2 regions of the Xanthobacter sp. DMC47 genome follow, and region 1 is predicted to be linked to the other one. Evidence: predicted binding sites of a transcription regulator. Region 1 holds the regulator's gene; the other holds the start of a gene.
The links. Region 1 encodes PhoB, which activates phosphate uptake and scavenging genes when phosphate is short. Its sites were predicted from a motif close to TGTCATNNANCTGTCAT; they were not measured.

Region 1 (14,045 bases):
CTGACGGCGGATTTCGTCTACTGCCGGCTGCACGGCTCTTCCGAACTCTATCGCAGCCGCTATGAGCCGGATGCGCTCGACCTCTGGGCCAGACGGGTTCGCGCCTGGACCCGGGGACATCCGGCGCCCAAGGCCCGGATGATCTCGAAGACGCCCGCGCCACCACAGCCCCGGGACGTCTTCGTCTTCTTCGACAATACGGACAAAAGGCATGCGCCGGAGGATGCGCAGGCGCTGGCAGCGCGGCTGGGCGTCCGTCGGCCCGCGGCCGAAGCTATTTCGCGGAAAGCGTGAAGGTTCCGCAGGCGGCGGATACATAGTCCGGCAGGCTGTCAGCCCAGCACAGCTCGATGCGCGTGCCGTCGACGGTGCCGAACCCGGAGCCGAAGGAATCGGAGAAGATGAAGCTCTTCCCGTCCATCTGGAACACGCCGGCGAACGGCGCCTCCTTGCCGCCGGTGCCGATGACGACGCCCGCAAACGCGCGCCCGTCCTGCATCTCGATCCGGTAGGAAATGACCTTCTCGTCCTTGTAGAGCGTGAGCTTGGACGGGTCGAAGAACGGCCCCTTGCCCATGCGGGCGGCGGCGAAATCGCCGTTGCTGGCCCAGTTTCCGACGACGCGCGGCGCGTCGGCGGCCTGCGCCGCGAGCGTTCCGGCCGCCAGCAGCAGCCCTGCAGCGAAAATGGTCTTCATGGTGCCCCTCCCAAACCGGCGGCTCAGCATCCGCATCGGCTCCGCCGTCGCGGCAAGTCTCGCCGCAACGCGGGTCAGGCACAATTGCCAAGGTCGCGATGGAGGGCTTCAGCCCCGATTGCGGCGGGCGCGGCCGGGGAGCACCTGGTGGGTGATCCAGTTGGCGATCTCGAGGGTGCGCACATCCTTGCGGATCACCGCGCCATCGATGCCGTGACGCCAGGCCAGCGCCACATTGCCGGGCTCGCGCTCGAAATGCTCCAGGTCGGCGATGAAGGCGGCCTCTTCCTCCTCGTCGGGGAAGAAGCCCTCCGCGACCAGCGAGGGCTGGAGCCGGCGGAAGATGGCGGCCATCTCGCGGAAGGGATATTCGGGGTGATACTGCACCCCCCAGCACGTGGTGCGCCCCACCGGAATCTCCGCCGCCTGCACCACCGAATGGTCGTTGCTGGCGAGCAGACGCGCCCCCTCGGGCAGCGTTTCCACCTCGTCGAGATGCACGGTCATGGCCTCGAACACGGCGGGCTTGCCGTCGAACATGGGGTGCGCGGCGCCGTCCACCGTCATGCGGATGCGCCGGCCGAAGCCCACCTCCCGCCCGCGGGGATTGCGCCGCACGGCGCCGCCCGCCGCCACGGTGAGCAATTGCAGGCCCCAGCAACTGCCGAAGACGGGCACGTCCGTGGTGAAGGCGGTGCGCATCAGCTCGATCTGCTGCGTGATCTCGGGGCCGCCGTGATAGATGTTCAGCGAGGAGCCGGTGATGGCGATGCCGTCATAGCCTTCGAGGCCCCCCGCGTCGGGCAGGTTCGCGCCGGCATCGGCGGGGTAGCAGATGTCCACCGTCACCGTGCCCGGGAACAGCTCGCGCAGCAGCTGCGCATAGCCCTCGCTCGCCGCCTGTCCGCCGAAAGCCACCTGCCGCGCGCGGGCCTCCGCGGTGTTTCCTTCGACGACGAGAAGACGGGCGGCGCTCATGATGATCCTGCGAGCTGGGAAGAGTGAGGCCCAGCATAAGGTGCAATTTGACGAAACAGAGAAGGCTTTCGCTTTATTCGGTCAATGGGGCCGCATCTGCGCGTCGCGCACCAGAAGATAGGCACCCGAGGCGATGACGATGGCGGCACCGGCCAGCGTCCACAGGCTCGGCACCTGGCCGAACACCAGCCACCCGAGCGCGATCATGCTCAGGATCTGCGTGTAGATATAGGGCGCGAGCGTCGCCGCCGGCGCCCGCGCATGGGCGAGGATCAGCACGAAATGGCCCGCGCCGGCCACCGCGCCGAGGCCGACCATGGCGCCGATCACCGCCGGGTCGCGCGGTGTTTCCCACACGAAGGGCAGGGGGATGCTGGCCACCACCGAGCCGACGAGCGCGGTGTAGAACAGCGTCGTCTTGCTGGCGTCCGTGCGCGCCAGCATGCGGGTGGTGATGGAATAAAGCGCGTAGGTAGCCGCCGCCACCAGCGAGAGGACGGCGGCTGGATGGATGCCCCCGGCCCCCGGCCGCACCACCAGCAGGATGCCGGCGAAGCCCACGATGATGGCGAGCCAGCGCTCCAGCCCCACCCGCTCCCCCAGCAGCGGCCCGGCAAACAGCGCCACGAAGAAGGGGATGGAGAACATGATGGAGACGGTCTGGTCCAGCTGCAGGAACTGGAGGGCCGTGAAATTCAATGCCGTGGTGGCGAACAGCAGGGCCGAGCGGACGATCTGCAGCCCCGGCCGCTTGGTGCGCATCAGCCCCGGCACGGTCCACGGGTTGAACACCACCAGCGACAAGGCGAAGTGGATGACATAGCGCGCCCACACCACGATCAGCACATTGATGTGGGCGCTCAGCCATTTGGCCGTGGTGTCGGTCAGCGCGAAGCTCATCACCGCGAGGCACATGAGCGCGATGCCGACGAGCGGCGCCGGGGCGGGCGTGACGTGACTGTCTCCCGGCGCGCGCATGGCGGTCCTCAATAGGTGGCGCGGCCGCCGGACAGGTCGAACACCGCGCCCGTGGTGAAGGAGCAATCGGCCGAGGCGGCGAAGGCGATGGTCGCGGCCACCTCGTCCACCTGCACGAAGCGCCCGCGCGGGATCTTGGAGAGCATGTAGTCGATGTGCTGCTGGCTCATCTGGTCGAAGATGGCGGTGCGCGCGGCGGCGGGCGTCACGCAGTTCACTGCGATGTCGAATTCGGCCAGCTCCTTGCCCAGCGACTTGGTGAGGGCGATCACGCCCGCCTTCGAGGCCGAATAGGCCGAGGCGTTGGGGTTGCCCTCCTTGCCGGCGATGGAGGCGACATTGACGATGCGCCCGTATTTCTGCGCGATCATGTGCGGCGCCACGGCGCGGCAGCAGAAGAAGGGGCCGTCGAGATTGATGGCCATCACCTTCTTCCATTCCGCTTCGGGATAGTCCCACACCTTGTGGTTCGCCCCGGCGACGCCGGCATTGTTCACGAGGATGTCGATGCGGCCGAATTCGGCATGCACCTCGGCCACCGCGCGCTCCACGTCGGCGAGGCGGCTGACGTCGACGGTGACGGGCATCACGCGGGCGCGGCCCAGTTCGTCGGCGGTCTTCACCACGAGGTCGGTGTCGCGATCGAAGATGGCGACGCGGGCGCCGGAGGCGAGAAAGCGCTCCACCACGGCGCGGCCGATGCCCTGCGCACCGCCGGTGACGATGGCGAAGCGGTCCTTGAGATCGATGGCGTTGGACATGTTTCCCCCGGTGCGGCGCCGGATCTGGCCGGCGTTCTGAGGTTTTTTCCGTTGGCGCGGCGGCTTTTGCCGGTGTGTGGCTTTAATCGATTGAAAAACCGATCAGCCAACGCATAGCGCGGGACGGGCCGGGAGAAAAGGGCGGTCAGGCGCATGGTCGCGCAGCGCTCCATGCGCCGGGCGCAAGGCCGGTGGCGTGAGGGGGCGGACGACCCTCAGGCGTCCTCGTCCTCGTCGCCGGGCTCGGCCTCATCGTCGAGGCCGCCGTCGGCGCCGAGCCGCAGGGCGAGATTCTTCTCCACCTTGCGCAGAAGCTTGCGCAGCCGCTTCTTCTCCTTGCTGTCGAGGCCGACCACCATCTCGGCCTCCAGCTGGTCCCACACATGGTCGATGGAGGCGCCGCGCTCGCGGCCGGCATCGGTGAGGAAGACGCGCACGAGGCGGCCGTCGCCGTCGGTGGCGCGGCGCTCCACGAGGCCCTGGGTGGTGAGGCGGGCGATGGTCTTGGAGGCGGTGGGCGGACGCACCCGCAGCGCCGAGGCGAGATCGCCCATGGTGCGGCCGTCGGCCTCGCACAGCAGCTTGAGCACGGATTCCTGCCCCGGAAACAGCCCGAGACCGGCGAGGAGACGGGCCGACAGCGCCTTCTGCAGCCGCGCCGTGTGGGTGAGCCTGTAGCCGATGGTCTTCTGAACCGGGTCTTTCATGGGTCTCCCCGCCCTTCCTGAGCGCGAGCGGGGCGGCCCGTCCGCGCGCCCCTTTATCCACATGCCGGCTTACAATTTTGCGAAGGTTGGAGCGGAAAACGCCGGAAAGTCCGTGTTGTCGCGCGTTTACCGCTGAGGGCGGCCCGCCCTCTCGCCCCGCTCTGCGCCCCATGGTAGCGTTCCGCCCGTGACCGGACCCGATCGCCTTTCCCTTTCCCGCCGCGCGCTGCTGGCCCGTGGTGCCGCGCTGGCGGCTGCGCCGCTCGCCGGCCTGAGCCTCGCGACCTCGCGCGCGCTCGGCCAGCAGATCGAGGCGGATGTCATCATCATCGGTGCCGGAGCCGCCGGCATCGCCGCCGCGCGGCGCATCGCCGAGGCCGGGCGCAGCTATGTGCTGCTGGAGGCCGGCAAGCAGGTGGGCGGCCGCACGGTGACAGACACCAGTCAGTTCGGCGTGCCGTTCGACCTCGGCGCGCCGCGCCTCAACATGCCGGCGGCGCGCCCCATGGCCGCCTTCGGCCGGGCCGAGGGGCTCGACATCTATCGCGCGCCGGAGGGCGGCCGGCTCTATGTGAACGGGCGCGAGGCGGGCGATACCGATTACGAGGATTTCGTCGCCACCGTGCGCCGGGGCGAGCGAGCCATCGTCGCCGCGGGCGACGCCAACCGCGACATGGCCGCCTCCCGTGCCCTGCCGGACCTCGGGCCGTGGGGGCCGAGCGCCCGCTTCGTCCTCGGCCCGTTCAACTGCGCCAAGGAGCTGGATCAGGTCTCCACCGTGGACGTGTCCCGCGCCGACGAGCGCGAGAGCGAGGACATCTGCCGGCAGGGGGTGGGCACGCTGGTGGCGCAGCTCGCCCGGCCGCTCACGGTGCGGCTCGAGGTGGTGGCGCGGTCCATCGACCTCAGCCCGCGCCTCGTCTCGGTGCAGACCAGCAAGGGCAGCGTGACCGGCCGCACGGTGATCGTCGCGGTGCCGCCGAGCGTCATCGCCGCCGGCAAGCTGCGCATCGGGCCGAACCTGCCGCCGCGCTATCGCACGGCGATCGAGAAGATCACGCTCGGCGCTTTCGACCACATCGGTTTCCGGATGCCGCGCAATCCCGGCAATCTCGGCGCCGACGAACTGATCTATTTCCGCGCCGACGGCTCGCGCGCCTATGCCCTGCGCGCCCGCATCGGCGGCACCGATCTCTACAGCCTGGAGGTGGGCGGCGACGTGGCCGCCGGCCTCGCCGACAGCCCGCCCGAGGCCGCCGCCGCCTTCGTGAAGGCGGCGCTGACGCGCGAGTTCGGGGCGGATGCGGCGGCGCGCGTGACCAAGGTGTTCGCCACCCGCTGGAGCAAGGAGCCGTGGGCGCTCGGCGCCTTCTCCTGCGCCCTGCCGGGCTTCGGCAACATGCGCCGCGCCTTCACAGAGACGGTGGGCGGGCGCCTCGTCTTCGCCGGCGAGCACACCCACGAGACCCTCTGGGGCACGGTGGGCGGCGCCTGGCTCTCGGGCGAGCGCGCCGCGAAGCAGGCGCTGGGGCTGCTGGGCGTGCGGACGGGGTGAGGGGGGCGGGCCGTACGGCCGTCTTCGCTTCTTCCCTTTTCAGGACCGTCATCGCCCGCCTCGTGCGGGCGATCCACTTATGGGCCGGAGGGGTGCCCGGATTTCGGACCACCCGGACGAGCGGACACGTGGATCCCCCGGACGAGCCGGGGGATGACGGTGCAAAAAGCCCGCGCGGCGCCTGAGCGAAGACAACGCCCTAAAGCCCGCCCTCCGCCTGAGCGAAAGCCGCGCTCAATGGGCGCGGGCGAACATCTCGTTGAAGGAATAGCCGGCACCGCGCACGGTGCGGATGGGGTCGGACTGGCGGCCGCGGTTGATGGCCTTGCGCAGGCGGCCCACGTGAACATCCACCGTGCGCTCGTCGATATAGACGTCCTGGCCCCACACGCCGTCGAGCAATTGCTCGCGGGAGAAGACGCGGCCGGGGCTCTGCATCAGGAATTCGAGCAGGCGGAACTCGGTGGGGCCGAGGTGGATCTCGCGCCCGCCGCGATGCACCCGGTGGGTCTCGCGGTCGAGCTCGATGTCCCCTGCGCGCAGGAGGGTCGCCACGTGCTCGGGCTTGGCCCGGCGCAGCAGGGCCCGCACGCGGGCGAGCAACTCGGGTACCGAGAACGGTTTCACAACATAGTCGTCGGCGCCGGTGGCGAGGCCGCGCACCCGCTCGGTCTCCTCTCCGCGGGCGGTGAGCATGATGACCGGCAGGCGCTCGGTCTCCGGCCGGGTGCGCAGGCGCCGGCACAGCTCGATGCCCGAAAGGCCGGGAAGCATCCAGTCGAGGATGATGAGATCCGGCACGCTTTCGCGCAGCCGGGTCTCGGCCTCGTCGCCGCGTCCCACGCTCTCGACGCCGTAGCCCTCCGACTCCAGATTGTACCGGAGCAGGAGGGTCAACGGCTCTTCATCCTCGACGATCAGAATACGCGCCGGCACTTTGCTCTATCCGTCACTATCGGGGCTCTGCGCCCCGTCTTCAGCGTGTGCGGGTCGCCTTTGGCGATCAGCTCTGAACGGTGGTGCGGCCCGGGAAGGGCAGGGTGGTATCGCTGGAGGCGTCCGCCTTCGGGCGGCTCTCCGGCAGGTTCTGGCCCGTCACCATGTAGTAGACGATCTCCGCGATGTTGGTCGCGTGGTCGCCGATACGCTCAATGTTCTTGGCGCAGAACAGGAGATGCGTGCACACGGAGATGTTGCGCGGGTCTTCCATCATGTAGGTGAGGAGCTCGCGGAACAGCGACGTGTACATGGTGTCGATGGCGCCGTCGCGGCCCCACACTTCCAGCGCCTTCGCCTCGTTGCGGGCGGCGTAGGCGTCGAGCACTTCCTTGAGCTGCTCGAGCACGAGGTCGGAGATGTGCTCCACCCCGCGCACCAGCTTCGCCGGATGGTACTCGCCCTCGATGGCGATGACGCGCTTGCCGACGTTCTTGGCGAGGTCGCCGATGCGCTCGAGGTCGTTGGCGATGCGGATGGCGGCGACGATCTCGCGCAGGTCGACGGCCACGGGCTGGCGCTTGGCGATGACCAGGATGGCCCGGTCCTCGATCTCGCGCTGCACCTGATCCACGGTCGCGTCGAGCAGCACCACCTTCTGGGCGAGGGCGGTGTCGCGGCGGATGAGGGACGTGACGCTGTCGGCGACCAGGCGCTCGGCCTGCCCGCCCATCTCGACGACCTTGCGGCCGATTTCCTTCAGCTCCTGATCGAAGGAGGCGACGATATGATCCGGCATCTCAGTGATCCTTCAATCGGTCAGCCGAAGCGGCCGGTGATGTAGTCGCGCGTCTTGATCTCCTTCGGATTGGTGAAGATCACGTCCGAGGGGGCCATCTCGATGAGCTCGCCCAGGTAGAAGAAGGCGGTCATGTCGGCGCAGCGCGCGGCCTGCTGCATGTTGTGGGTGACGATGACGATGGTGAAGTCCTGCTTCAGCTCGTCGATCAGGTCCTCGATCTTCGAGGTGGAGATGGGGTCGAGCGCCGAGGTGGGCTCGTCCAGCAGGATCACCTCGGGCTTCACCGCGATGGTGCGGGCGATGCACAGGCGCTGCTGCTGGCCGCCGGACATGCCGAGGGCCGAGGTGTGCAGGCGGTCCTTGGTCTCGTCCCAGATGGCGGCCTTGCGCAGGCACCATTCCACGCGCTCGTCCATCTGCGCCTTGGAGAGCTTCTCGTGCAGCTTCACGCCGAAGGCGATGTTGTCGTAGATGGACATGGGGAAAGGCGTGGGCTTCTGGAACACCATGCCGATGCGGGTGCGCACGATGGTGGGGTCCAGCTCCTTGCCGACGATGTTCACGCCGTCGAACATCACCGCGCCCTCGGCGCGCTGGCCGGGATAGAGATCGAACATGCGGTTGAACACGCGCAGCAGCGTGGACTTGCCGCAGCCCGACGGGCCGATCATGGCCGTCACGCGCTTCTCGGGAACCTGGAAGTTGATGTTCCGCAACGCGTGGTTGCTGCCGTAGTAGAACTGCAGGTTCTCCACCTTGATCTTGGCGGGAGCCTGCGGCGCGTCGGGCTTGGCCCCCACGGCGGACGCGAGATTGAAGGTGGGATCGACGGCTGAAGTCATCTTGTCCTCGCTTGGGCTTGTGGCCGTGCTTCGGAGGAAATGGAAGGGGCGGAGAGGCGGCGGGCCATGGCCCGCGCCTTGAAATCAGTGGCTGCGGGCCAGGAAGAGGCGGGAGGCCACGTTCAGCACCAGCACGCCCACCGTGATGAGCAGCGCGCCGGCCCAGGCGAGGGCCACCCAGTCGTCGAACGGGCTGCCGGCGAACTGGTAGATGGCGATGGGCAGGCTGGCCATGGGCTTCGACAGGTCGGTCGACATGGCGTTGTTGCCCAGCGAGGTGAACAGCAGCGGGGCGGTCTCGCCGGCGGCGCGGGCGATGGCCAAAAGCACGCCGGTGACGATGCCGGCGCGGGCCGCCCGCCAGGTGATGAACATGACCACCTTCCACTGCGGCGCGCCGAGCGCGAAGGCGGCTTCGCGCAGGCCCACCGGAACGAGGTTCAGCATGTCCTCGGTGGTGCGCACGATGACCGGGATCACCAGGATGGCGAGGGCGATGGCACCGGCCCAGCCGGAGAAGCCGCCGAGCGGCACCACCAGCAAAGTGTAGATGAACAGGCCGACCAGGATGGACGGCGCCGACAGCAGGATGTCGTTCACGAAGCGGGCGGCGGCGCCGATCTTGGTGCCCTTGCCGTTCTCGGCGAGGAAGGTGCCGCAGAAGATGCCGATGGGGCCGCCGATGGCCATGGCGATGGCGATCTGGATCAGCGAGCCGACGATGGCATTGAGAAGGCCGCCCCCCTGGCCCGGCGGCTTGGTGACCTGGGTGAAGACGTTGGTGCCCAGCGCGGGCAGGCCGCGCGAGAGCAGGGTCCAGAGGATCCAGCCCAGCAGGAACAGGGCGAAGACGGCGAAGCCGGTGGATACCGCCTTGACGGTCTTGTCGACGGCGCGGCGCGCAGCGAGGGAAGCCATGACGTTCGAGCCCCCGATCAGTCGAGCCGCGAGCGCACGAGCGCCCGGGACAGTGCAAGGACGATGAAGGAGATCACGAACAGGATGAAGCCGAGCTGCAGGAGCGAGGTGAGCTTCAGCGACCCGATCGGGGCCTCGGGGAATTCGTTGGCGATGGTGGAGGCGATGGTGGCTCCCGGCGCGAACAGGGAGGCGGACATGCGCGTCGCGTTGCCGATGACGAAGGTCACGGCCATGGTCTCGCCCAGAGCGCGGCCGAGGCCAAGCATGATGGCGCCCACCATGGCGGTCTTGCCGTAGGGCACGGAGACGTTCTTGTAGACCTCGTAGGTGGTCGCGCCGATGCCGTAGGCGGATTCCTTCAGCATGGGCGGCACGCTCTCGAGCGTCTCGACGAACATGGCAGTGATGAAGGGCAGGATCATCACGGCGAGGATGAGGCCGGCGGTGAGCATGCCGGAGCCGAGCGGCGGGCCGGCGAACAGCGCGCCGATCACCGGGATGTCGCCGAACAGGTCGATCAGGGGCGGCTGCACGTAGGCCGCCATCAGCGGGACGATGACGAAGAAGCCCCACATGCCGTAGATGATGGACGGCACGGCGGCGAGCAGCTGCACCGCGACGCCGATGGGCCGCTTGAGCGGCTGGGGCGCGATCTCGGTGAGGAAGAAGGCGATGCCGAAGGAGAGCGGCAGCGCCACGATCACCGCGATGATGGCGGAGAACAGCGTGCCGTAGATCATCACCAGGGCGCCGAAATTCTCGGTCACCGGGTTCCAGGCGGACGACCAGATGAAGTCCAGCCCGAAGTGCTGGAGGGCCGGCAGGCCGCCCTTGAACAGCTCGGCGATGATGAGCCCGAGCAGGATCAGGACGAAGATGCCGCTCGCCCAGAGGAGGCCGATGAAGATCGGATCGGCGATCCGCCCCGTTCCCTTGGCCTTGCTGATGGGCTCTGCCGAGCCAGACCGCATGCCTTCCACCGTCGCGTCCATTTTATCCCCTGCCCCGGCTTGTCGATGCGTGCGCTACCGGACCTGTCACCTTAAGGAAAAGCGCCGCCCTCTTTGGGAGGGCGGCGCGATCGCGTCGGATCAGAGGACGGGCTTGCCGTCCGGGCCCTTCACTTCGGCCTTGAAGGCGGCCTTCACCTGCTCGACCACCGCCGCGGGCAGCGGGATGTAGTGCAGGTTCTCGGCGATGTCGGCGCCTTCCTTGGTGTAGGCCCACTCGAAGAACTTCATCACTTCGCGGGAAGCCTCGACGTTGGTCGGGTTCTTCGGCAGCAGGATGTAGGTGGGGGAGACGATCGGCCAAGCCTCGGGGGCCGGGGCGTCGATCATGGAAGCGGCGAAGTCCTTGGCGCCCTTCCAGTCGGCGGAGGCGGCGGCGGCCTGGAAGCCGGCGACCTCGGGGCTGACGAACTTGCCGGCCTTGTTCTGCAGCTGGGTCACGACCAGCTTGTTGGCGGCGGCGTAGATGAACTCGACGTAGCCGATGCCGCCCTTGGTGTTCTTGACGGTGCCGGTGACACCCTCGTTACCCTTGGCGCCGGCGCCGGTGGGCCACTGGACCGAGGTGGCAGAGCCGACCTTGGACTTCCAGTCGGGGCTGACGGCCGACAGGTAGGCGGTGAAGATGGAGGTCGTGCCCGAAGAGTCCGAACGATAGACCGGGACGATGGCGTTCGCGGGCAGGGTCACGCCGGGGTTCAGGTCGGCGATGGCCTTGTCGTTCCACTTGGTGATCTTGCCGAGATAGATGTCGGCGAGCACCGGGCCGGTGAGCTTGAGCTGGTTGGTGGCGATGCCGTCGAGGTTGACGGTGGCGACCACCGAGCCGATCACGGTCGGGAACTGCAGCAGGTTGTTGGCGGCGAGCTTCTCGCCGGGGACCGTCGCGTCGGAGGCGCCGAAGTCCACCGTGCGGTTGATGATCTGGTTCTGGCCGCCGCCGGAGCCGATCGACTGGTAGTTCAGCGTGGAGCCGGTCTTCTCTTTGAACTTCGCGCCCCAGGACTGGTAGACGGGGGCGGGGAAGGACGCGCCAGCGCCGGTGAAATCGACAGCCTGGGCGCTGCCGGCAAACAGCGAGCCGGCTACGGCGATCACGCCGAGAGCGGTGGTGAGCTTCAAGATATCTCTCCTTGCCAAATCGGTTGCCGCTCCGGCAGGCGCCGGGGCAACTCTGGGCTCAGGACTCTTAGCCCCGGCGCGCCAAGGTTCTATGACGCGTGCGTGACACGGGCATGACAGCCTAGGTCTTTGCTTTTTCTAACATTTGTTCCGGGTTCGGCAAAGTATCCAGGCGTACGGAGAAGATTGCGCCCCGGCCCAGCTCGCTTTCCACGGTGAGCCGGCCACGGTGGCGGGCGACGATATGCTTGACGATGGCGAGCCCGAGCCCCGTACCGCCCTGGTCGCGGCTGGCCGCCACGTCCACCCGGTAGAAGCGCTCGGTGAGGCGCGGCAGGTGCTCCGGCGCGATGCCCGGGCCGAAGTCCTGCACGCTCACCACGGCGGTACCGTTCTCGCGGGCGAGCCGCACCTGCACCGTCTTGCCGGCGGCGCCGTACTTGAGGGCGTTCTCCACCAAATTCTCGAACAGGCGGATCAGCTCGTCGCGATCGCCGAGGATTTCCAGGTCGCCGGACTCGCGCACCTGCTCCAGCTCCACCCCGCGGTCACGGGCGAGGGGGGAGAGGGTGTCGCAGACGTGGGCGATGATGGCGCCGAGGTCCACCTTGGTTTGCGGCTGGACGTGGGCGTTCAGTTCGATGCGCGAGAGCGAGAGCAGATCGTCGATGAGGCGCGACATGCGCCGGGCCTGCGCCGACATGATGGCGAGGAAGCGCTCGCGGGCCGGCGTGTCGTTGCGCGCCGGGCCCTGCAGCGTCTCGATGAAGCCCGAGAGGGACGCGAGGGGCGTGCGCAGCTCGTGGCTGGCGTTGGCCACGAAGTCCGCCCGCATCTGCTCCACCCGGCGCTGCTGGGTGAGGTCGCGGAAGGTCAGCAGCACCGCGTCGGGCGCGCGCTCGGGGGAGACGTGCAGCCGGAGCGGCACCACATGGGCTTCCAGCCAGCGGTCGAGGGGGATGCGCTCGGCGAACTCCACCCGCCGGGGCACGCCGTCCGCCGCCGCCGCGCGCACCGCGTCCAGCACCTCCGGCACGCGCACCACGAAGGAGAGGGGATCGCCCACCCGCGTCGGGCCGAGCGCCAGGGCGACCCGCTGGTTGGCGGTGATGATGTTGCCGGCGGCCGAGAGCAGCAGCGCCGGCTCGGGCAGCGCCGCCACCACCGCGCAGGCCTGGGAATCCCGCGACGGGGGCGGCTGCGGCGGGGGCAGGGGCGTCACCACGGGAAGCGGCGCCGGCGGCGCTGTCCGCAGCGACAGCCAGAGCGCCACCAGCAGCGCCGCCAGGACGATCGCCAGCAGCGGTTCGAGCACGCCGGCGGCGGCGCCGCCGATGACCACCGCGGCGATGGCGCCCACCAGCGCGAGGCTCCGCCGTCCGCTCCGGCCACTTGGCGCAGCAAACGGGGATATACCCAGGCTCGGCTGGGCGGGGGGCGCAGCCGCGGGCGGAGAGGCAGCTGCGGCGGCCGCGACCGCGGGTTCCGGCAGGGGGGCGGGGGCAGGCCCGCTCTCGGGCAGCGGGCTGGTCGTCGCCGCTGGCGCCGCCGGGGGCGTCGCCGACAAGGACGAGGCGGGCAGGGGCACGCCGGGGAGGGACATGGCCGGCAGGGACATAGCGGGGAGGGATGCCGCCGGACTGGAAGGCGCAGGCGAGGGCGCGGTGGAGGCGGGCGTCAGCACCGGCGTTTCGGCCGCCTGCGCACGCCGCTCGGCCGCGCGCGGCGCCCGCACGGGCTTGCCCGCCTCGCGCTTCTCCGGCTCGCGGCTCCCGGGCTCGCGTGCGCCGGCCTCGCGTCCTTCAGCTTCGCGACCCTCCTGCGCTGGCCCTTCCGGCATCATTCTGGCGCGCCCTCCTTTTCGCGTCATCCTACACGGCCTCGCTGCTTCTTCCCGGCGCATTTCGCGGCCGCCTGTCCACCCGTCCACCTGTGGCGAATCGCCCCGGTCCGGCAGCCCTTTGGTTGGGGGGTGATGCTCGCGCCCCTCCAAGAAGGCATTACGACAACCAACCCTCCGGATATTTGATCGAGCGCGATTTTCGCCAGTCCTGCGCCACCCGCCCACGCGGGTGGGTTGCGCCGGCGGCCCGGGTCGCGTCTGCTGCGCCATACCGTTGCATCAGGTGCCTCTGGGGCATTCCCCGAGGCGTTTGGAAAGGCGTGTCGGGCCGACATGCCCTTGCCCAACGGTCAGGTCCATCTGGTATGACGGGCCGGGGGCGGAGGAGTTGACGATGGGTCATGATTGCCGGCGCCAAGCGGGCGGATGCGGCCGCCGCCGTGCCGTCACGGGTCTTTCAGGGCCGGTCTTCACCCTTGCGGCCGGGGTGATGGCCCTGGCCCTGCTGCCGCCGGTCTCCCCGGCCCGCGCCGATCCCGTGCCCCTGCCCAGCACCGACTTCGCCCTGAAGGCGGACCTCAAGCGCGGCGGCACCGTCGACATCGCCCACAGCGGGGGCCGGATGCGGGTGGAGATCCAGAAGCCCAACATTCCCGGCAGCATGGTGGGCATCATCGACCTGAAGGCGCGCAGCATGGTGGTGCGCACCCCCAACCTGCCCAACATGGCGGTGGAGATCGAGCTGCCGCCGGAATACGTGCTCGGTGCCCTCTCCGGCACCGGCCTCAGGGTGGGCGAGGACACGGTGGCGGGGGAGCCCTGCGACGTGTGGAAGGTCGATCCGCAGATGAAATCGGTCCTCGGCCCCACCACCGCCTGCATCACGCCGGACG
Region 2 (17,804 bases), on a different contig from region 1:
GCCGGCCTCGCCGCCGAGGGCGAGACCATGGTCCAGCGCGTCTACCATCTCGATCGCGGCTTCGAGAAGCTCGAAGAGAAGCTGTCGCGCTGCGGCGCCGAGATCGAGCGCATCAGCGGCTGAACGGGCGCGGAGCTTTCCGCGCCCTCCAATGACGGGCCTTTCAACGCTATCAGGGTGGCGGAAGAGCCGTGAGCATCCCCAACATCATCACCTTGCTGCGCATCTTCCTGGTGCCGGCCGTGGTGTGGGCCATTGCATCCGGCGAACCGCTGTTCGCCTTCTGGCTGTTCCTCGCGGCGGGGATTTCCGACGCACTCGACGGCTTCATCGCCAAGCGCTTCCAGATGCAGACGGAGCTCGGCTCCTATCTTGACCCGGTTGCCGACAAGGCGCTCCTCGTCTCCATCTACGTGACGCTGGCGGTGGTGGGGCTCATCCCGCGCTGGGTGGCCATCGCGGTGGTGTCGCGGGACGTGATGATCATCGGCGCGGTGGTGCTGTCGCTGGTGATGGCGAAGCCGGTAACCATCAGCCCTCTGCTGATTTCCAAGGTCAATACGGCGGCCCAGATCAGCTTCGCTGCCCTTGTGCTGGCCAGCGCGGGCTTCGGGGTGACGGTGCCCGGCCTGTACGATCTGGGGCTCGTGCTTGTCGGCCTCTTGACGGGCCTTTCCGCCGCTGCCTATCTCGCCGCATGGACGCGCCATATGGCAAGCTGAGGGGCAACGGTTCAGGATCGGCGCTTCTCGGGGCGGCCGGTTGAAAGGCGCAAGGTGATGGACGGCGACCGCACCCGTATGCCGGAACTCCGCAGCGACCCCACGTCGCCGGCGCGGCGCGGTGCCGCCTTCGCCCGCCTGCCGCGCATGCCCCTGCCGGTCCATGCCGAGGTGGAGGGTCCCTCCGTGCGCATCCAGGCCCGCTTCTGGGTGGGCGCGCTGCTGCTCACCGCCGTCGTCCTGTGGCTGCTCGCGGGCATCCTCCTGCCGTTCGTGGCCGGCATCGTGCTCGCCTATTTCCTCAATCCGGTCGTCGCGCGCCTGGAGCGCATCGGCGTCGCTCGCACCCTCTCCGCGCTGGTCGTGGTGGGGATCATGCTGCTGCTGGTGATGCTGTTCTTCCTGCTGGCGCTGCCCATCCTGTCGTCCCAGCTGTTCGAGTTCATCCAGCGCCTGCCGTCCTATGTGACGCGCCTGCAGGGCCTCCTGACCGAAGAAAACCGGGAATGGTTGAGCGGCATCGTCGGCGACCGGCTGCCGGACATGCAGCGCTCCATCTCCGACCTGATGACGCAGGGGGTGAGCCATGTGCTGAGCCTGCTCTCGTCCGTCTGGTCCGGCGGGCAGGCGCTGATCTCGCTGTTCGCGCTGCTGGTGGTGACGCCAGTGGTTGTGTTCTACATCCTCTGCGACTGGAACGAGATGGTGGGCCTGGTGGACCGGCTGGTGCCCGTGCCGCACCGCCCGGTGGTGAGGAGCCTCGCCCTCGCCATGGACAATGCCGTGGCCGGCTTCGTGCGCGGGCAGGCCATGGTCTGCCTGCTGCTCGGCGGCTTCTATGCCGTCTCCCTCTCCATGGTGGGGCTGAACTTCGGCCTGCTGATCGGCATCGTCTCGGGGGTCATCACCTTCATCCCCTATGTGGGCTCGCTCACCGGCTTCGTGCTGGCCATGGGCGTGGCCATCGTCCAGTTCTTCCCGGACTGGAGCATGATCGGCACCGTGCTCGCCATCTTCGTCGCCGGCCAGACCATCGAGGGCTATGTGCTCTCGCCGAAACTGGTGGGCGACAGCATCGGCGTGCACCCGGTGTGGCTGATGTTCGCCTTGTTCGCCTTCGGCTATCTCTTCGGCTTCGTGGGCCTGCTGCTGGCGGTTCCGCTCACGGCCGTCGCCGGCGTGCTGGTGCGCTTCGCCATCGCCCGCTACATGCAGTCCTCGCTCTATCAGGGCGCGGCGGACGAAGATCCGCCCGCCGAGACGCGCTGACCCGATGCCCCGCACCCCGGCCGAGCCGCCGCGACAGCTTCCCCTCGACCTGCCGAACCAGCCCGCACTCCGGCGCGAGGACTTCCTGGCCGCGCCCGGCAACGCGGCGGCACTCGCCCTGATCGACGCATTTCCCGACTGGCCGTCGCGCGTCGCCTGCCTCGTCGGGCCGGAGGGCGCGGGCAAGAGCCACCTCGCCGCCATCTTCGCCGAGCGTTCGGGCGCGCTGACGCTGGCCGCCTCTGATCTCGCCCGCGAGGCGGTGCCGGCGGCCCTCGCCCATGAAGCGCTGGTATTGGAAGACCTTGACCCGGCGACGTTCAGCGAGCCCGCCCTGTTCCACCTGCTCAATCTCGCCCGCGAGCAGCAGGCCTACCTGCTGATGACGGCGCGCATGCCGCCCTCCGGCTTCACCCTCGCCACCGCCGACCTCGCCTCCCGGCTGCGCGCGATCCCGGTGTTCGAGATCGCCCCGGCGGACGATGCGCTGCTCGCCGCGGTCCTGGTCAAGCTGTTCGCCGACCGGCAGCTCGCCGTGGACGAGGCAACGGTGCAATACCTGCTGTTGCGCATCCCGCGCTCGGTGGCAGGCGCGCAACACATCGTCGAGGCGCTCGACCAGGCAGCGCTGGCCGCCCGGCGTCCGGTGACGCGTGCTCTTGCCGCCCAGGTGCTGGCGACCGCGCTGGCCGATCTGCCGGACGAGGCGCCTCCGGGCACATCTCCCCAGTCGGAAGATTGAGGAGCATGCACGGGCGGCGCAATGTCATAGAGTGGTCATCCAAGCCAGCCATGGTCCGGCCGGTTTCCGCCATTGGGGCACGAGGGAGCGACGGGAGCGAATGGGCATGAACGAGGCTGTGGCTCTCTCCGAGACCGAAGTCGTCGCCGAAGTGGAAAGCCCGCTCGCGCAGTCACCGCAGCGGTTCATCAACCGCGAGATTTCCTGGCTCGGCTTCAACCGCCGCGTGCTGGAGGAAGCGGAGAACCGCAATCATCCCCTGCTGGAGCAATTGCGCTTCCTCTCCATCTCCGCCAACAACCTCGATGAATTCTTCATGGTCCGCGTCGCGGGCCTGAAGGAGCAGGTGCGCGAGGGCGTGCAGACCCCGAGCCCCGACGGCCTCACCCCCTCCGAGCAGCTCACGACCATTCTCGCCGCCGCCGCTCAGCTGATCGCCGACCAGCAGGGCCGCTGGCGCGAACTGAGGCGAGACCTCGCCGGCGCCGGCATCGTGCTCGTGGACGGCGCGGACGGGACGCCCGAGGACCTGGAAGTGCTGGAGCGCCACTTCCTCAACTACGTCTTCCCGGTGCTGACCCCGCTCGCCATCGATCCTGCGCACCCCTTCCCGTTCATTCCCAACCTCGGCTTCTCGCTGGCGCTCCAGCTGGTGCGGCAGTCGGACGGGCGGGGCATGAACGCGCTCATCCGAATCCCGGCGAAGGTCGATCGCTTCATCCGCCTGCCGGACCTCGGCACCGGCGCGCTGCGCTTCATGACGCTGGAGCAGATGATCGGCCTGTTCATCGCCCGCCTCTTCCCCGGCTACGCGGTAAAGGGACAGGGCGTGTTCCGGGTCATCCGCGACAGCGACCTCGAAATCGAGGAAGAAGCGGAAGACCTCGTGCGGCTGTTCGAGACGGCCCTCAAGCAGCGCCGCTACGGCGAAGTGATCCGCATGGAGGCCGACGCCGCCATGCCTGAGGAGCTGCGCAACTTCGTCGCCCGCGAACTCGGCGTGAATGACGACGAGATTTTCGTGGTGGACGGCGTGCTCGCCCTGAACGAGTTCTCACAGCTCGTTTCGGTGGACCGGCCGGACCTCAAGTTTCAGGCCTACAACGCCCGATTTCCCGAGCGCATCCGCGACCACGGCGGAGACTGCTTTCTCGCTATTCGTGAGAAGGACATTCTGGTTCACCACCCTTATGAATCCTTTGACGTGGTGGTTCAGTTCCTTCGTCAGGCCGCCCGCGACCCCAACGTCGTCGCCATCAAGCAGACCCTCTACCGCACCTCCTCCGACAGCCCCATCGTGAAGGCGCTGGCCGAGGCGGCCGAGGCTGGCAAGTCGGTGACGGCTCTGGTGGAGCTGAAGGCCCGCTTCGACGAGGAAGCCAACATCCGCTGGGCCCGCGACCTGGAACGCGCGGGCGTGCAGGTGGTGTTCGGCTTCATCGAGCTGAAGACCCACGGCAAGCTCTCCATGGCGGTGCGCCGGGAAGGCTCGCAGCTCGCCACCTACGTCCACGTGGGCACCGGCAACTACCACCCCATTACCGCACGCATCTACACCGATCTCTCCTTCTTCACCGCCGACCCGGTGATCGCCCAGGACGTTGCGCGCATCTTCAACTTCATCACCGGCTATGCGACGCCGGGCGAGCTGGACGCGATGGCCGTCTCGCCCGCCTCGCTGAAGCCGCGCCTGATGAAGCACATCGCGGACGAGATCGAGTTCGCGCGGGCCGGTCGGCCGGCAGCCATCTGGCTGAAGTGCAATTCGCTGGTGGACCCCGAGATCATCGACGCGCTCTATGCCGCGAGCGCCGCCGGCGTGCAGGTGGATTGCGTCATTCGCGGCATCTGCTGCCTTAGGCCCGGCATTCCCGGCCTTTCCGAGAACATCCGGGTCAAGTCCATCGTCGGGCGCTTCCTGGAGCACTCGCGCATCTATTGCTTCGGCGGCGGCCATGGCCTGCCAAGCCCGAACGCCATCGTCTACATTTCCTCGGCGGACCTGATGCCGCGCAACCTCGACCGTCGGGTCGAGACCCTGTGTCCCATCACCAACCCCACGGTGCATGAACAGGTGCTCGACCAGATCATGGTTGCGAACCTTATCGACAACCAGCAGAGCTGGCGCGTCTTGCCGGATGGCTCCTCCGAACGCATAGTCCCGGCGCCGGGCGAGGAACCGTTCAACGCCCATCAGTACTTCATGACAAATCCGAGCTTGTCCGGACGTGGAAAGTCTCTCAAGGATTCTTCGCCGCGTAGCCTCTTCGTCCGCCGCGGAGGCGGGCGCTGAGTTGACGCATGCGCCTGGCCGGCTGTCCCACGGGGCGCCGGTTGCCGTCATCGACATCGGCTCAAACTCGGTGCGCCTCGTGGTGTACGAGGGGCTCAACCGTGCGCTGACGCCGATCTTCAACGAGAAGGCCCTGTGCGGGCTCGGCCGGGAGGTGCTCTCCACCGGCCGGCTCCCGCAGGATGCCGTCGATCGCGCCTTCGCGGCCCTGAGGCGTTTCCGTGCGCTCTGCGACGCCATGGAGGTGGGAGAGGTTCACGCCCTCGCCACCGCGGCGGCGCGTGATGCGCAGAACGGCCCGGCGTTCATCGCCGAGTGCGAGGCGATCTGCGGTACCCGCATCGAACTCCTGACCGGCAAGCGCGAGGCGGAACTCGCCGCGTGCGGCATCGTCGCGGGCGTCCATGCGCCGGACGGCATCGTCGGCGACCTGGGCGGCGGCTCGCTGGAGCTGGTGGACGTGAAGGCCGGCTGCGTCGGCACCGGCGTGACCCTGCCCCTGGGCGGCCTCGCCCTCCAGGACCGCTCCGCGCGCTCGACGCGCAAGGCGGAGAAGATCGTCCGCGACACCATCCCCGAGGCCCAGGTTCTGGAAGGCCTCGCCGGCCGCACCTTCTATGCGGTGGGCGGCACATGGCGGGCGCTCGCGCGCCTCCACATGTTCACCAAGGGCTATCCGCTGCATGTGATGCACGGCTACGTCATCCCCGCCCGGGAGGCGCTGGACTTCACCCGCATCGTCCATCGCGCCGATACCGAGGCGCTGGCCCATATCGACGTGATTTCCGATGCCCGCCGGCCCCTGCTCGCCTACGGCGCGCTGGTGCTGGAGAACATCGTGCGGCAGGGCCGCCCGTCCGAGGTGGTCATCTCCGCGCTCGGCGTGCGGGAAGGCCTGCTCTATTCGCTGCTGCCGGAAGCCGAGCGCGCCGGCGACCCGCTGCTCATCGCCGCCGCCGAGATGAACGTCCTGCGCTCGCGCTCGCCCCTGCACGGCGAGGAACTGGTCGCCTGGACCGACGGATTCTTTGCGTCTGCCCCCGTGCTGGAGGAGGCGGACGAGGAACGCCGCCTGCGCCGCGCGGCCTGCCTGCTGGCGGACGTGGGCTGGCGCGCCCATCCCGACTATCGTGGCGAGCAGAGCCTGAACATGATCGCCCACGCCGCCTTCGCCGGCATCGATCACCCGGGCCGGGCGTATGTGGCGCTGTCGGTCTATTTCCGCCATGTGGGCTTGGGCGCAGACGAGAGCGACACCCGCATTCTCGAACTCGTCACCACCGGAATGCTGGACCGCGCACGCATTCTCGGCGCAGCCATGCGGGTGGCCTATGTACTGTCCGCTGCGATGCCGGGCATCCTGCCCCGCATGCCGCTGAAGGTGCGTGGCGACCAGTTGGTGCTGAGCGTACCAAAAGCGCTGGTGCCGCTGGTCAACGAGCGTGTGCAGAACCGCTTGCGCCAACTCGCCCGGCTGATCGGCCGCGAGCCGGCGATGGAGCAATATGACGAGGGGGCGGCGGACTGATCCGCCTCCCGCCCCTCCACGCTCCGCGCCCAGCCCGGTCACGAAAAGGTTGCCGGTGCCCCCGCGTCGCCGCACGGATTTCCGCCTGAATTGGCCGGCAGTCTTTCAGGCATGAAACAGCTCGTGAACATCTTCGGCGGCATCGCTGGCCTTGTGGTGGCGGGTCTCGTGGGCCTCGCCCTCTTCACCCTCGTGGGCGGGCTCATCCTGGTGGCGGGTATCGTCATCACAGCCCTGGTCATTGGCGGCGGCGTCTATGCCCTCGTCACCGGCCGCGCGCCGGGCATGAAGCGCAACGGCGGCTTTTCCTTCCGGGTCATCGACCTGCGCGAGACGCGCACCTACGGGACGCCGGACGAGAGCGGCATGATCGACGTGACCCCGCCCAAGGATCCCCGCCGCAACATCTGACCGCCGCTCTCGCGAGCGGTCTGGCCGACCGACTGGTGATATGGTCAGCGCCCTTCAAAGCGGGAGCGGACCTGGGATATGGACGGAAATATCGGTTCGGGCGCGGTTTTCGCGGTGGTCGTCACGAGCATCGTCCTGGCGATGCTCACCGTGGTCACGCACGCGATTTCGCTGACGCTCATCCGCCGCCGCCTCAACCACCGGATCCGCGGAAAGATTTACGTCGACCACGTCTTCGTGGAATCCGTCATCATCAGCGCCACGGTGCTCAGTCTCAGCCTCGTGCATCTCGCCGAGGTGTGCATCTGGGCCGGCGCCTATGTGCTGCTTGACGCCATCGGCGACCCGCGGGACGCCATCTATTATTCGCTCTCCACCTACACCACGCTCGGGCCCGATGGCGTGAGCATCGTTCGCTCGTTCCGGGCTCTCGCCGGATTCGAATCGCTGATCGGGCCGATGATGGTTGCCTGGTCCACGGCCTTCCTGGTGGAATTCGTGGTGCGGATGCGCGGCGGCGGTGCCGCCGGCGCGGGGTGAGCCGCGCCGGTGCGAACACCCAAACAGCTTCAGACGCTGGTCGGGTAGTTGGGGCTCTCGCGGGTGATGGTCACGTCGTGGACATGGCTCTCGCGCAGGCCGGCCGAGGAGATGCGCACGAAGCGGGCGCGCTCGCGGAACTCTTTCAGGTTGCTGCCGCCCACGTAGCCCATGGCCGCCCGGAGGCCACCAGCGAGCTGATGCAGAACCGCGCCCACCGGCCCCTTGTACGCGACCTGCCCCTCGATGCCTTCCGGCACCAGCTTCAGGGTATCGCGCACCTCGGCCTGGAAATAGCGGTCGGCCGAGCCGCGGGCCATGGCGCCCACCGAGCCCATGCCGCGATAGGACTTGTAGGAGCGCCCCTGGAACAGGAACACCTCGCCGGGGCTCTCGTCGGTGCCGGCGAGCAGCGAGCCCACCATGGCGGCGGACGCGCCGGCTGCCAGCGCCTTGGCAAGATCGCCGGAGAACTTGATGCCGCCATCGGCGACCACCGGCGTTCCGGTGAGGAGCGCCGCTTCCACCGCGTCCATCACGGCAGTGAGCTGGGGCACGCCGACGCCGGCCACGATGCGGGTGGTGCAGATGGAGCCGGGGCCGATGCCCACCTTCACCGCATCTGCACCGGCATCGATCAGCGCCTTGGCGCCGTCGGAGGTAGCGATGTTGCCGGCGAGGATCTGGGTACGGTTGGAGAGCTTCTTGATGCGCTCCACCTGGTCCAGCACCTTGCGGGAATGGCCGTGGGCCGTGTCCACCACCACGAGATCGACGCCGGCGTCGATCAGGCGCTCGGTGCGCTCGAAGCCGTCCTCGCCCACCGTGGTCGCGGCGGCAACGCGCAGGCGGCCCTGCTCGTCCTTGGCGGCGTTGGGATACGCCACCGCCTTCTCGATGTCCTTGACCGTGATGAGGCCGACGCAGCGGTCGTCCGCATCTACCACCAGCAGCTTCTCGATGCGGTACTGGTGCAGCAGGCGCTTGGCCTCGTCCTGGTTCACCTGCCCCTCGCGGACAGTGACCAGCCGGTCCTTGGTCATCAGCTCGGCGACGCGCTGGCCGGGATCGCGGGCAAAGCGCACGTCGCGGTTGGTCAGGATGCCGACGAGACGGCCGGCAATGCCGCCGGTGCCGCGCTCCACCACCGGAATGCCGGAAATGGAATAGCGCTTCATCAGGTCGAGGGCGTCGGAGAGCGTCTGGTCGGGGTGGATGGTGACGGGGTTCACCACCATGCCCGATTCATACTTCTTCACCTGCCGCACATGCTCGGCCTGCATCTCGGGCGAGAGATTGCGGTGGATGACGCCAATACCGCCGGCCTGGGCCATGGCAATGGCCAGCCGCGATTCGGTCACGGTATCCATCGCGGCGGAGAGGATCGGCAGGTTGAGGCTGATGGTCTTGGTCAGCTGGGTGCCGATCTCCACCTGACCGGGCATCACCTCGGAGGCGCCAGGCGTCAGCAGCACGTCGTCGAACGTCAGCGCCTCGCGGAAGCGCGAGCGGCTGTCGATCGCGGACGAATGCGCAGTCCCATTGGGGGTCGTCATGGCCAACTCCTGGTGGCGGCGCGGAACGCGACCGCTGGATCGGGGCCGGAACGAGGGGCTGAGTCTGGACCAAGCCTTGGGCTGGCCTTGGGCTCCGACGCCTCGCTACGAGTTGGCAGTGGCCGATACCATGGGTGCGCGACGAATAGAAGACCTGTTGCGAGGGATTCGCTGCAGGGCACGCATGCACCGGACGAGGAGCAGGAAAGGCAGCTCCTCAGCGCGTGATGAGAATCAGCGTGTTGCCCGCCCCGTAGTTCTGCACCAGGGAATAGAGCGTGGCGGCGTTCGACGGATGCAGCCGCACGCAGCCGTGCGAGGCCGGCGCGCCGAGGCGGCTCACCTCGTAGCTGCCATGGATGGCATAGCCCCCATTGAAGAAGATCGAGTAGGGCATGGGCGAGTTGTAATACTTGCGCGAGAAATAGCTGCGGTACATGCGCTGCGGCCGGTAGGCGCCGGTGGGCGTGACATAGCCGCGCCGGGCGGTGGAGACCGGCCAGGAATATTGCGGCATGCCGTTGACGCTCACCGTCATGGTCTGGCGCGACAGATCGATCAGCGCCACCACGGCCGCGGTGCCGGCGGAGGCGGGAGCGGCAAAGGCCGGCGACAAGACGAGCGAAACGGCCAGGAAGAGTGCCGCCAGCCAAGTGGGGGAAGCCCGAAGCGGGCGCGTCGCGAGCGGAGGCCGGGCCTTCCAGCCGGCACGCGGTCGCACAACCAGAGCTAGACTCATGCCCGCTGCCCTCCCGTCAGCCATAGTGCCACGCTTGCGGTCGCGCGCAAGCTGTTGCCGCCGCTCGCACCGTCCACCAGTTGCTGGGCCGCTGCCCCGTTTCCAACCGGCTCCGGTGCCACTAATGTCCGCCCGGCGGCGGCTGACGTCTGCGGACCGCGCCTGAAGGAGACCTGCCCCATGGTGATGATGCTGCTCGGTCTCGTCGTCTTCCTCGGCATCCACCTGGTGACGACTGTCAGAGGCCTGCGCGCCAGCCTCATCGCCCAATTGGGGGAAGGCCCCTACAAGGGCTTCTATTCCCTGCTGGCGGCCTCGGGGCTGCTGCTCACGGCGTATGGCTATGCCCTGTGGCGCGCCTCCGGCCCGCTGCAGGTGTGGAACCCGCCGGTCGGGATGCGGCACCTCACGCTGCTGCTGATGCTGTTCGCCGCCATCGCCATCGTCGCCGCCTATGTACCGAGCCACGTGAAGGCCTGGCTCAAGCACCCCATGCTGGTGGGCGTGAAGACATGGGCGGTGGCGCACCTGCTCGCCAATGGCGATATCGCCTCCATCGTCCTGTTCGGCGCGGTGCTGGCCTGGGCGGTGTTCGACCGCATCTCGCTGAAGCGGCGCAACCTGCCGGTGCCGGTGGCGCCGAAGAACTGGGCGGGCGACGCTCTCGTGGTGGGCGGGGGGCTGGTGCTCTATCTCGCCCTCGCCTACCTATTCCATCCCTACGTCGTCGGCGTGCCGGTGATGTAGAAGCGGCAAAGCCGCAGGGGAACAAGAACAACGCACAGGTGAGGGCGGCTCCTGCCGGAGCCGCGAACGACCCCGGCCGCAGCCATGACGGCGGCCAAGCCAAGAGGAACGCCATGTCCATTCAGGCCGACGCCCGCCGCGTCACCGCGCCCGAGATCCAGGCCCGCAAGGGGGGCGAGCCCATCGTGTCGCTCACCTCCTACCACGCCCATACGGCGCGCCTGCTCGACCGCCATGTGGACGTGATCCTGGTCGGCGACAGCCTCGGCATGGTGATGCACGGGCTGGAGACCACCGTCCCCGTCACCGTGGAGATGATGATCGTCCACGGCCGCGCCGTGGTGCGGGGCACGCAGCGCGCGCTCATCGTGGTGGACCTGCCGTTCGGCAGCTACGAGGCGAGCCCGACCGAGGCCTTCCACACCGCCGCCCGCGTGCTCAAGGAGACCGGCGCCGGCGCGGTGAAGCTCGAAGGCGGCCGCCGCATGGCCGAGACCGTGCGCTTCCTGGTGGATCGCGGCGTGCCGGTGATGGGCCATGTGGGCCTCACCCCGCAGGCCATCAACACGCTCGGCTCGTTCAAGGCCCGCGGCCGCGACGATGCGGAGGCCTCCATCATCCTCGACGACGCTCGCGCCATTGCCGAGGCCGGCGCCTTCTCCATCGTGCTGGAGGCTATTGCCGAGCCCTTGGCGCGCCGCATCACCGAGGAAGTGCCCTGCCCCACCATCGGCATCGGGGGCTCGCCCGCCTGCGACGGACAGATCCTGGTGCTGGAGGACATGCTGGGCCTCGGCGACCGGGTGCCCAAGTTCGTGAAGAAGTACGCCAACCTTGGCCCGGACATAGAGACGGCGGTGGCGACCTATGCCGAGGAAGTGCGCGCCCGCACCTTCCCCGCCAAGGAACACACCTACGCGCCGCGCCTCGTGGACAAGCCGGCCAAGGCCTCCTGATGGGGTGGTTGCGCTCGGGGGTGGGAGCGCCTCTCGCCCGCCTCGTTCTCACGCTGTCCCTCGCTCTGACCCCGGCGCTCCTCGTCCTGCGCCCGGCAGCGGCCGCCGAGGACTGCCTGCTCGTCACCGACCTCGACAGCGGTCGGGTGCTGGCGAAGCAGGGACTGTGCGCCGCCCGGCACCCGCCCAACTCCACCTTCAAGGTGGTGCTGGCGCTGATGGGCTACGACGCCGGCATCCTCAAGAGCGATAGCCAGCCGGTCTACGAGCCCCCGCCGGGTGCCGACCTCGAACGGGAGGTGACGCGCGGCCCTCAGACGCCCCGCTCCTGGATGAAGAATTCGGTGGTCTGGTATTCCGAGCTGCTGGCCGCCGAGCTGGGCCGGGAGCGGATGGCGCACTATCTCAAGGTCTTCACCTACGGCAACGAGAACATGGGCGGGGTGAAGGGCGAGGAGGAGCCCGGCAAGCGCTACTGGATCTCCTCTTCCCTCGTAATCTCCCCCCGCGAGCAGATCGACTTCCTGCGCCGCATGCTGAAGGGGGAGCTGCCGGTGTCTGCCGATGCCGTGGACCAGACCATCCGCATCATGGCGATCGAGGAGCAGCCGGCCGGCTGGCTCACCTTCGGCAAGACAGGCTCCGGCTACGGCCGCTTCCCGGACGGGCGCAGCGACCGGTCACGGCCGTTCGGCTGGTTCGTCGGCTTTGCGAAGAAGGACGGCCGCACCGCGGTGTTCGTGCGCTATACCTCCCTCGACATGGCGTCCCCCGAATCCCTCGGGCTGGTGGCGCGGCGGCAGACGCTGGCGGCGCTCGTCCCCGTGTTGTCGGCGCAGGCCCCCTGAGCCGCTAGGCGGAGGCCTTCCGATAGACGTCCGCGAGGAGTTGAGCGTGCCCGTCTCCGCCATCGTGTCGGCCTTCGTCGCCGCCCTCGTGGGCTTCGGCGGCACGCTCGCCCTCATCCTTTCCGCCGCCGCGGCGGTAGGGGCGAGCCCGGCGCAGGCCTCGTCCTGGGTGGCGGCACTGTGCCTCGCAGTGGCCGGATCGAGCGCATTCCTCTCCATCCACCACCGCATGCCCATCATCAGCTCGTGGTCCACGCCGGGCGCGGCGCTGCTCGCTGCGTTCGGCGCGGGGATCGGCATGGAGCGGGCGGTGGGCGCTTTTCTGGTGGCCGGCCTGCTCATGGTGGCCTGCGCCGCGGTGAAGCCGCTCGGCACGCTGGTGGCGCGCATTCCCGTTGCGGTGGCGGCGGCGATGCTCGCGGGCGTGCTGGTGCGCTTCGTCACCGCGCTGGCCGAACATGCGGTGAAGAGCCCGGCGCTGGTCCTGCCGGTGGTGGTCGCCTTCTTCCTGACGCGCCGGCTCGCGCCGAGTTGGTCGGTGCCGGCGGCGCTCGTCGCCGGCATCGGCGCGGCCCTCGGTCTGGGGGCGGTCGGACCCATGCCTGCGCCCGAACTCTCGGCGCTGGTGTGGGTGACGCCGGAGTTCGATGGCGGCGTGCTGATCAGCATCGCTTTGCCGCTGTTCCTCGTGACCATGGCGTCGCAGAACCTGCCCGGCTTCGCTGTGCTGACGGCCAGCGGCTACGTGCCGCCGGTGCGCTCCATTCTCGCCACGACAGGCATCGCCTCGGTGCTGACGGCGCCATTCGGTGCCCATGCCTCGAACCTTGCCGCCATCACCGCCGCTCTCTGCACCGGGCCGGAGTGCGACCCCGACCCGCGGGCGCGGTGGAAGGCGGGGCCGGTCTATGCCCTGTTCTATCTGCTGCTGGCGGCGGCGGGCGCCTCGCTGGTGGCGGTGTTCGCGGCGCTGCCGCCGGCGCTGGTCGCCACCATCGCGGGGCTGGCGCTGATCGCCCCCCTCACCGGCTCGCTCACCGCGGCGCTCAACGTGGACAAGGACCGCACCGCCGCCATCGTGACATTCGCCACCACGGCGTCGGGCATCAGTGCCCTCGGTCTCGGTGCCCCGGTCTGGGGGCTGGCCGCCGGCCTTGCGGTCTTCGCCATGGATACCGTGCGCCGCCGCTGACGGGGCCAGCCCAACAAAAACCCCGCGGACGATGGACGCCCGCGGGGTGGGAGGATGTCTGTCCGGCTGCCGGAGCCGGACGCCCCGATGCTAGCCGTTGGACTTGCGAGCCTTCATCTGCGCCCAGACCGCGATCACCTCGCCGACGAAGCCGCGGCGGAACAGGGAGACGGCGAGGACGAAGATGACGCCCTGAATGACCAGCACCCACTCGCCGAGGCCGGCGAGATAGTTCTGCATGGTCACGATCACGGCCGCGCCCACCACCGGGCCGAGGATGGTGCCCATGCCGCCCACCAGCGTCATCAGGATCACCTCGCCCGACATCTGCCAGGCGACATCGGTGAGCGAGGCGAGCTGGAAGACCAGCACCTTGGTGGAACCGGCGAGGCCGGCGAGGGCCGCCGAGAGCACGAAGGCGAGCAGCTTGTACTGGTTCGCCCGGTAGCCGAGCGAGATGGCGCGCGGCTCGTTCTCGCGGATCGCCTTCAGCACCTGCCCGAAAGGCGAGTGGATGGTGCGGTAGATGACGAAGAAGCCGAACAGGAAGATCGCCAGCACGAAATAATAAAGGTGGATGTCCTGGCTGATGTCGATGACGCCGAACAGCGGGCGCCGCGGCACCGCCTGGAGGCCGTCCTCACCGCCGGTGAACTTCGCCTGCAGGCAGAAGAAGAAGAACATCTGCGCCAAAGCCAACGTGACCATGGCGAAGTAGATGCCCTGCCGGCGGATGGCGAGCAGGCCGGAGATCAGCCCCAGCAGCGCCGCGAATGCGACACCCGCCAGGATGGCGAGCTCCGGCGTGAAGCCCAGCACCTTGGTGGTGTGGGCGCAGATGTAGGCCGACCCGCCGAAGAACATGGCGTGGCCGAACGACAGGAGCCCCGTGTAGCCGAGCAGCAAGTTGAAGGCGCACGCGAACAGCGCAAAGCACATCACCTTCATCAGGAACACGGGATAGACGCCGAACGGCGCCACCAGCAGCACCGCCACGGCGGCGATGCCGAACAGGAGCATGGCGTTCGAGCCGGAGCCGGAGGCGGCGGGCGCGGCGGCGGGATGGGTTGCGGAGCTCATCGCTGCGGCCTCACTTCGCGGTGCCGAACAGGCCGGCGGGCTTCACCATGAGCACGATGGCCATGATGACGAAGATCACGGTGGACGAGGCCTCGGGATAGAAGACCTTGGTCAGGCCCTCGATGACGCCGAGACCGAAGCCGGTGACGATGGCGCCCATGATCGAGCCCATGCCGCCGATCACCACCACCGCGAACACGACGATGATGAGATTGGAGCCCATGGTGGGGCTCACCTGGTAGGCCGGGGCGGCGAGCACGCCGGCGAGCGCGGCGAGGCCGACGCCGAAGCCGTAGGTGAGCGTGATCATGCGCGGCACGTCGATGCCGAAGGCCTGCACCAGGTCCGGCCGCTCGGTGGCGGCGCGCAGGTAGGAGCCGAGCTTGGTGCGCTCGATCACGAACCAGGTGGCAAGGCACACCACGAGGGACGCCACCACCACGAAGGCGCGGTAGTTGGGCAGGAACATGAAGCCGAGGTTGGTGCCGCCCGGCAGGGGATTGTTGTAGGGCAGGCCCGAGGAGCCGTACTGACGCCGGAACAGGCCCTCGAGGATGAGGGCGAGGCCGAAGGTGAGCAGCAGGCCGTAGAGATGATCGAGATGGTACAGCCGTTTGAGCAGCGTCCTCTCGATGACCATGCCGATGATCGCGACGATGATCGGCGAGAGCACCAGCGCCCCCCAGAAGGGGATGCCGGCATAGTTCAGCAACATCCACGCCCCGAACGCGCCCATCATGTATTGCGCGCCGTGGGTGAAGTTGATGACGTTCAAAAGGCCGAAGATCACCGCGAGCCCGAGGCTCAGCATGGCGTAGAACGCGCCGTTAATCAGGCCCAGCAGCAATTGCCCGAACAGGGCCTGGGGGGGAATGCCGAGAAGCTCGAACATCGAAGACCCGTCTCGTCAGGAGGAAACGGCGGAAACCGCAAGCGACAACCGGAACTGAGGTACCGGACACGAAGGAGGACCGGGCGGGCCCTGAGGACCCGCCCGGTCCGGATGCTGGATCAGCCCTTCTTGACGAGCGGGCAGTCGCTCTCGGAGAGCGGACGGAACGCCTCGTTGGCGGGGATGGTCGCCTTCAGGGTGTAGTAGTCCCACGGACCCTTGGATTCGGAGGGCTTCTTCACCTCGTAGAGATACATGGGGTGAATGGTGCGCCCATCGACCCGGACCTCGCCCTTGCCGAACAGCGGGTCGTCGGTGGGGATTTCCTTCATCTTGGCCACGACGGCAGCGCCGTCCTTGGCCGACTTCATGGCCTCCACCGCCTTCAGATAGTGCAGGGTGCCGGCATAGACGCCCGCCTGAACCATGGTCGGACGCTTGCCGCCGTTGGCCGCGGCGAAGGCGTCGGCGAACTTGCGGTTGGCGTCGGTCTGGTCCCAGTACCACGCTTCGGTCAGGGTCAGGCCCTGGGCGGTCTTCAGCCCGAGCGAATGCACGTCGGTGAGGAAGATGAGCAAGCCGGCGAGCTTCTGGCCGCCCTCGACGATGCCGTATTCCGACGCCTGCTTGATGGAGTTGATGGTGTCGCCGCCGGCATTGGCGAGACCGACGATCTTCGCCTTCGACGACTGCGCCTGCAGCAAGAAGGAGGAGAAGTCGGCATTGTTGAGCGGCACCTTCACCGCGCCCACCACCTTGCCGCCATTGTCCACGACCACCTTGGAGGTGTCGCGCTCGAGCGCGTGGCCGAAGGCGTAATCGGCGGTGAGGAAGAACCAGGTGTCGCCGCCGGTCTTCACGATCGCCTTGCCGGTGCCGTTGGCCAGCGCATAGGTGTCGTAAGTCCAGTGGACGGTGTTCGGCGTGCAGGCCTTGCCGGTGAGGTCGGAGGTGGCCGCGCCGGAATTGATGAAGACCTTGTTCTTTTCCTTGGTGACGGTGTTCACCGCCAGCGCCACGCCCGAATTGGGCACGTCAAGGATGACGTCCACGCCGTCCACGTCGTACCACTGGCGGGCGATGGAGGTGCCGACGTCGGCCTTGTTCTGGTGATCGGCGAAGATCACGTCCACCTTGAGGCCCTTGGCGGCGGCGCCGAAGTCCTCGACCGCCTTCTTGGCGGCCCACACGGAGCCCTGGCCGCCGAGGTCGGCGTAGAGGCCGGACTGGTCGTTGAGAACGCCGATCTTGACGGGAACCTGGGCCTTGGCGGCGCCAGCGGCAACGACGACGCTGGCGGCGGCCAGCAATACGGCTGCAAGACGCATGATGTGTCCTCCCTCCGGCTGGAACCGGATTTTCTCGCTGTCAGGAACCCGGCGTCACACGCCGAGAAATGCTTCGAGACGCGCCGCGTTTTCCGCGATCTTGTCGTTTTCCACCATGTCCACCACGCGGCCGTGCTCCACCACGTAGTGGCGATCGGCGACGGTGGAGGCGAAGTGGAAATTCTGTTCCACGAGCAGCACCGTGAACCCCTTCTTCTTGAGGTTCCGGATGATCTCGCCGATGTGCTGCACGATCACCGGCGCGAGGCCCTCGGAGGGCTCGTCGAGCAGCAGGAGCTTCGCCCCCGTGCGCAGGATGCGGGCGATGGCCAGCATCTGCTGCTCGCCGCCCGAGAGCTTGGTGCCCTGGCTGTTGCGGCGCTCTTCGAGCCGCGGGAACAGCTCGTGAACCTCGTCGACGGTCAGGCCGCCGGGCAGCACCACGGGGGGCAGCAGCAGGTTCTCGCGCACGGAGAGCGAGGAGAAGATGCCCCGCTCTTCCGGGCAGATGGCGATGCCGAGCCGGGCGATCTTGTTGGGCGGCAATCCAACCGTTTCAGTGCCCTGATAGCGGATGGAGCCGGCGCGCTTGCGCAGGAGGCCCATGATGGCGCGCATGGTGGTGGTCTTGCCCGCGCCGTTGCGGCCGAGCAGCGTCACCACCTCGCCCGGATGGACGTCGAAGGTCATGCCGTGCAGCACGTGGCTCTCGCCATAATGGCCGTGCAGGTCCTTCACCTCGAGAAGGGGCGTTCCGTTCGCGGCCATCAATGCGCTCCACCGGTGCCCATGTAGGCCTCGATCACCTGCGGGTTCTTCGACACTTCGGAATAGGGCCCCTCGGTGAGGATCTCGCCGCGCGCCAGCACGGTGATCCGGTCCGAAAGGTTGGCCACGACCGAAAGGTTGTGCTCCACCATGAGGATGGTGCGGTTGGCGGAGACGCGCTTGATGAGGTCCG

Region 2: the regulator PhoB is predicted to act here: its motif matches at 2,756-2,772, upstream of ACT54R_RS17920 (RNA degradosome polyphosphate kinase).

What each region holds. Positions count from the first base shown of each region.
Region 1 is NZ_JBQUZM010000007.1:823-14,867, forward strand. Features, by position in the region: gene ACT54R_RS23520 (DUF72 domain-containing protein) at 1-294, shown strand, start outside; gene ACT54R_RS23525 (hypothetical protein) at 275-697, opposite strand; gene ACT54R_RS23530 (type 1 glutamine amidotransferase) at 806-1,675, opposite strand; gene ACT54R_RS23535 (DMT family transporter) at 1,757-2,653, opposite strand; gene ACT54R_RS23540 (SDR family NAD(P)-dependent oxidoreductase) at 2,662-3,414, opposite strand; gene ACT54R_RS23545 (MarR family winged helix-turn-helix transcriptional regulator) at 3,630-4,121, opposite strand; gene ACT54R_RS23550 (flavin monoamine oxidase family protein) at 4,309-5,676, shown strand; gene phoB (phosphate regulon transcriptional regulator PhoB) at 5,911-6,612, opposite strand; gene phoU (phosphate signaling complex protein PhoU) at 6,680-7,411, opposite strand; gene pstB (phosphate ABC transporter ATP-binding protein PstB) at 7,432-8,256, opposite strand; gene pstA (phosphate ABC transporter permease PstA) at 8,341-9,174, opposite strand; gene pstC (phosphate ABC transporter permease subunit PstC) at 9,192-10,169, opposite strand; gene pstS (phosphate ABC transporter substrate-binding protein PstS) at 10,269-11,309, opposite strand; gene phoR (phosphate regulon sensor histidine kinase PhoR) at 11,431-12,669, opposite strand; gene ACT54R_RS23590 (hypothetical protein) at 13,643-14,045, shown strand, end outside.
Region 2 is NZ_JBQUZM010000004.1:1,313,124-1,330,927, forward strand. Features, by position in the region: gene murA (UDP-N-acetylglucosamine 1-carboxyvinyltransferase) at 1-123, shown strand, start outside; gene ACT54R_RS17905 (CDP-alcohol phosphatidyltransferase family protein) at 192-722, shown strand; gene ACT54R_RS17910 (AI-2E family transporter) at 780-1,991, shown strand; gene ACT54R_RS17915 (HdaA/DnaA family protein) at 1,996-2,733, shown strand; gene ACT54R_RS17920 (RNA degradosome polyphosphate kinase) at 2,840-5,026, shown strand; gene ppx (exopolyphosphatase) at 5,028-6,554, shown strand; gene ACT54R_RS17930 (hypothetical protein) at 6,666-6,965, shown strand; gene ACT54R_RS17935 (ion channel) at 7,044-7,505, shown strand; gene guaB (IMP dehydrogenase) at 7,535-9,061, opposite strand; gene ACT54R_RS17945 (L,D-transpeptidase) at 9,279-9,800, opposite strand; gene ACT54R_RS17950 (NnrU family protein) at 9,981-10,547, shown strand; gene panB (3-methyl-2-oxobutanoate hydroxymethyltransferase) at 10,661-11,503, shown strand; gene ACT54R_RS17960 (penicillin-binding transpeptidase domain-containing protein) at 11,524-12,351, shown strand; gene ACT54R_RS17965 (benzoate/H(+) symporter BenE family transporter) at 12,398-13,543, shown strand; gene ACT54R_RS17970 (branched-chain amino acid ABC transporter permease) at 13,634-14,563, opposite strand; gene ACT54R_RS17975 (branched-chain amino acid ABC transporter permease) at 14,634-15,515, opposite strand; gene ACT54R_RS17980 (ABC transporter substrate-binding protein) at 15,635-16,843, opposite strand; gene ACT54R_RS17985 (ABC transporter ATP-binding protein) at 16,898-17,611, opposite strand; gene ACT54R_RS17990 (ABC transporter ATP-binding protein) at 17,611-17,804, opposite strand, start outside.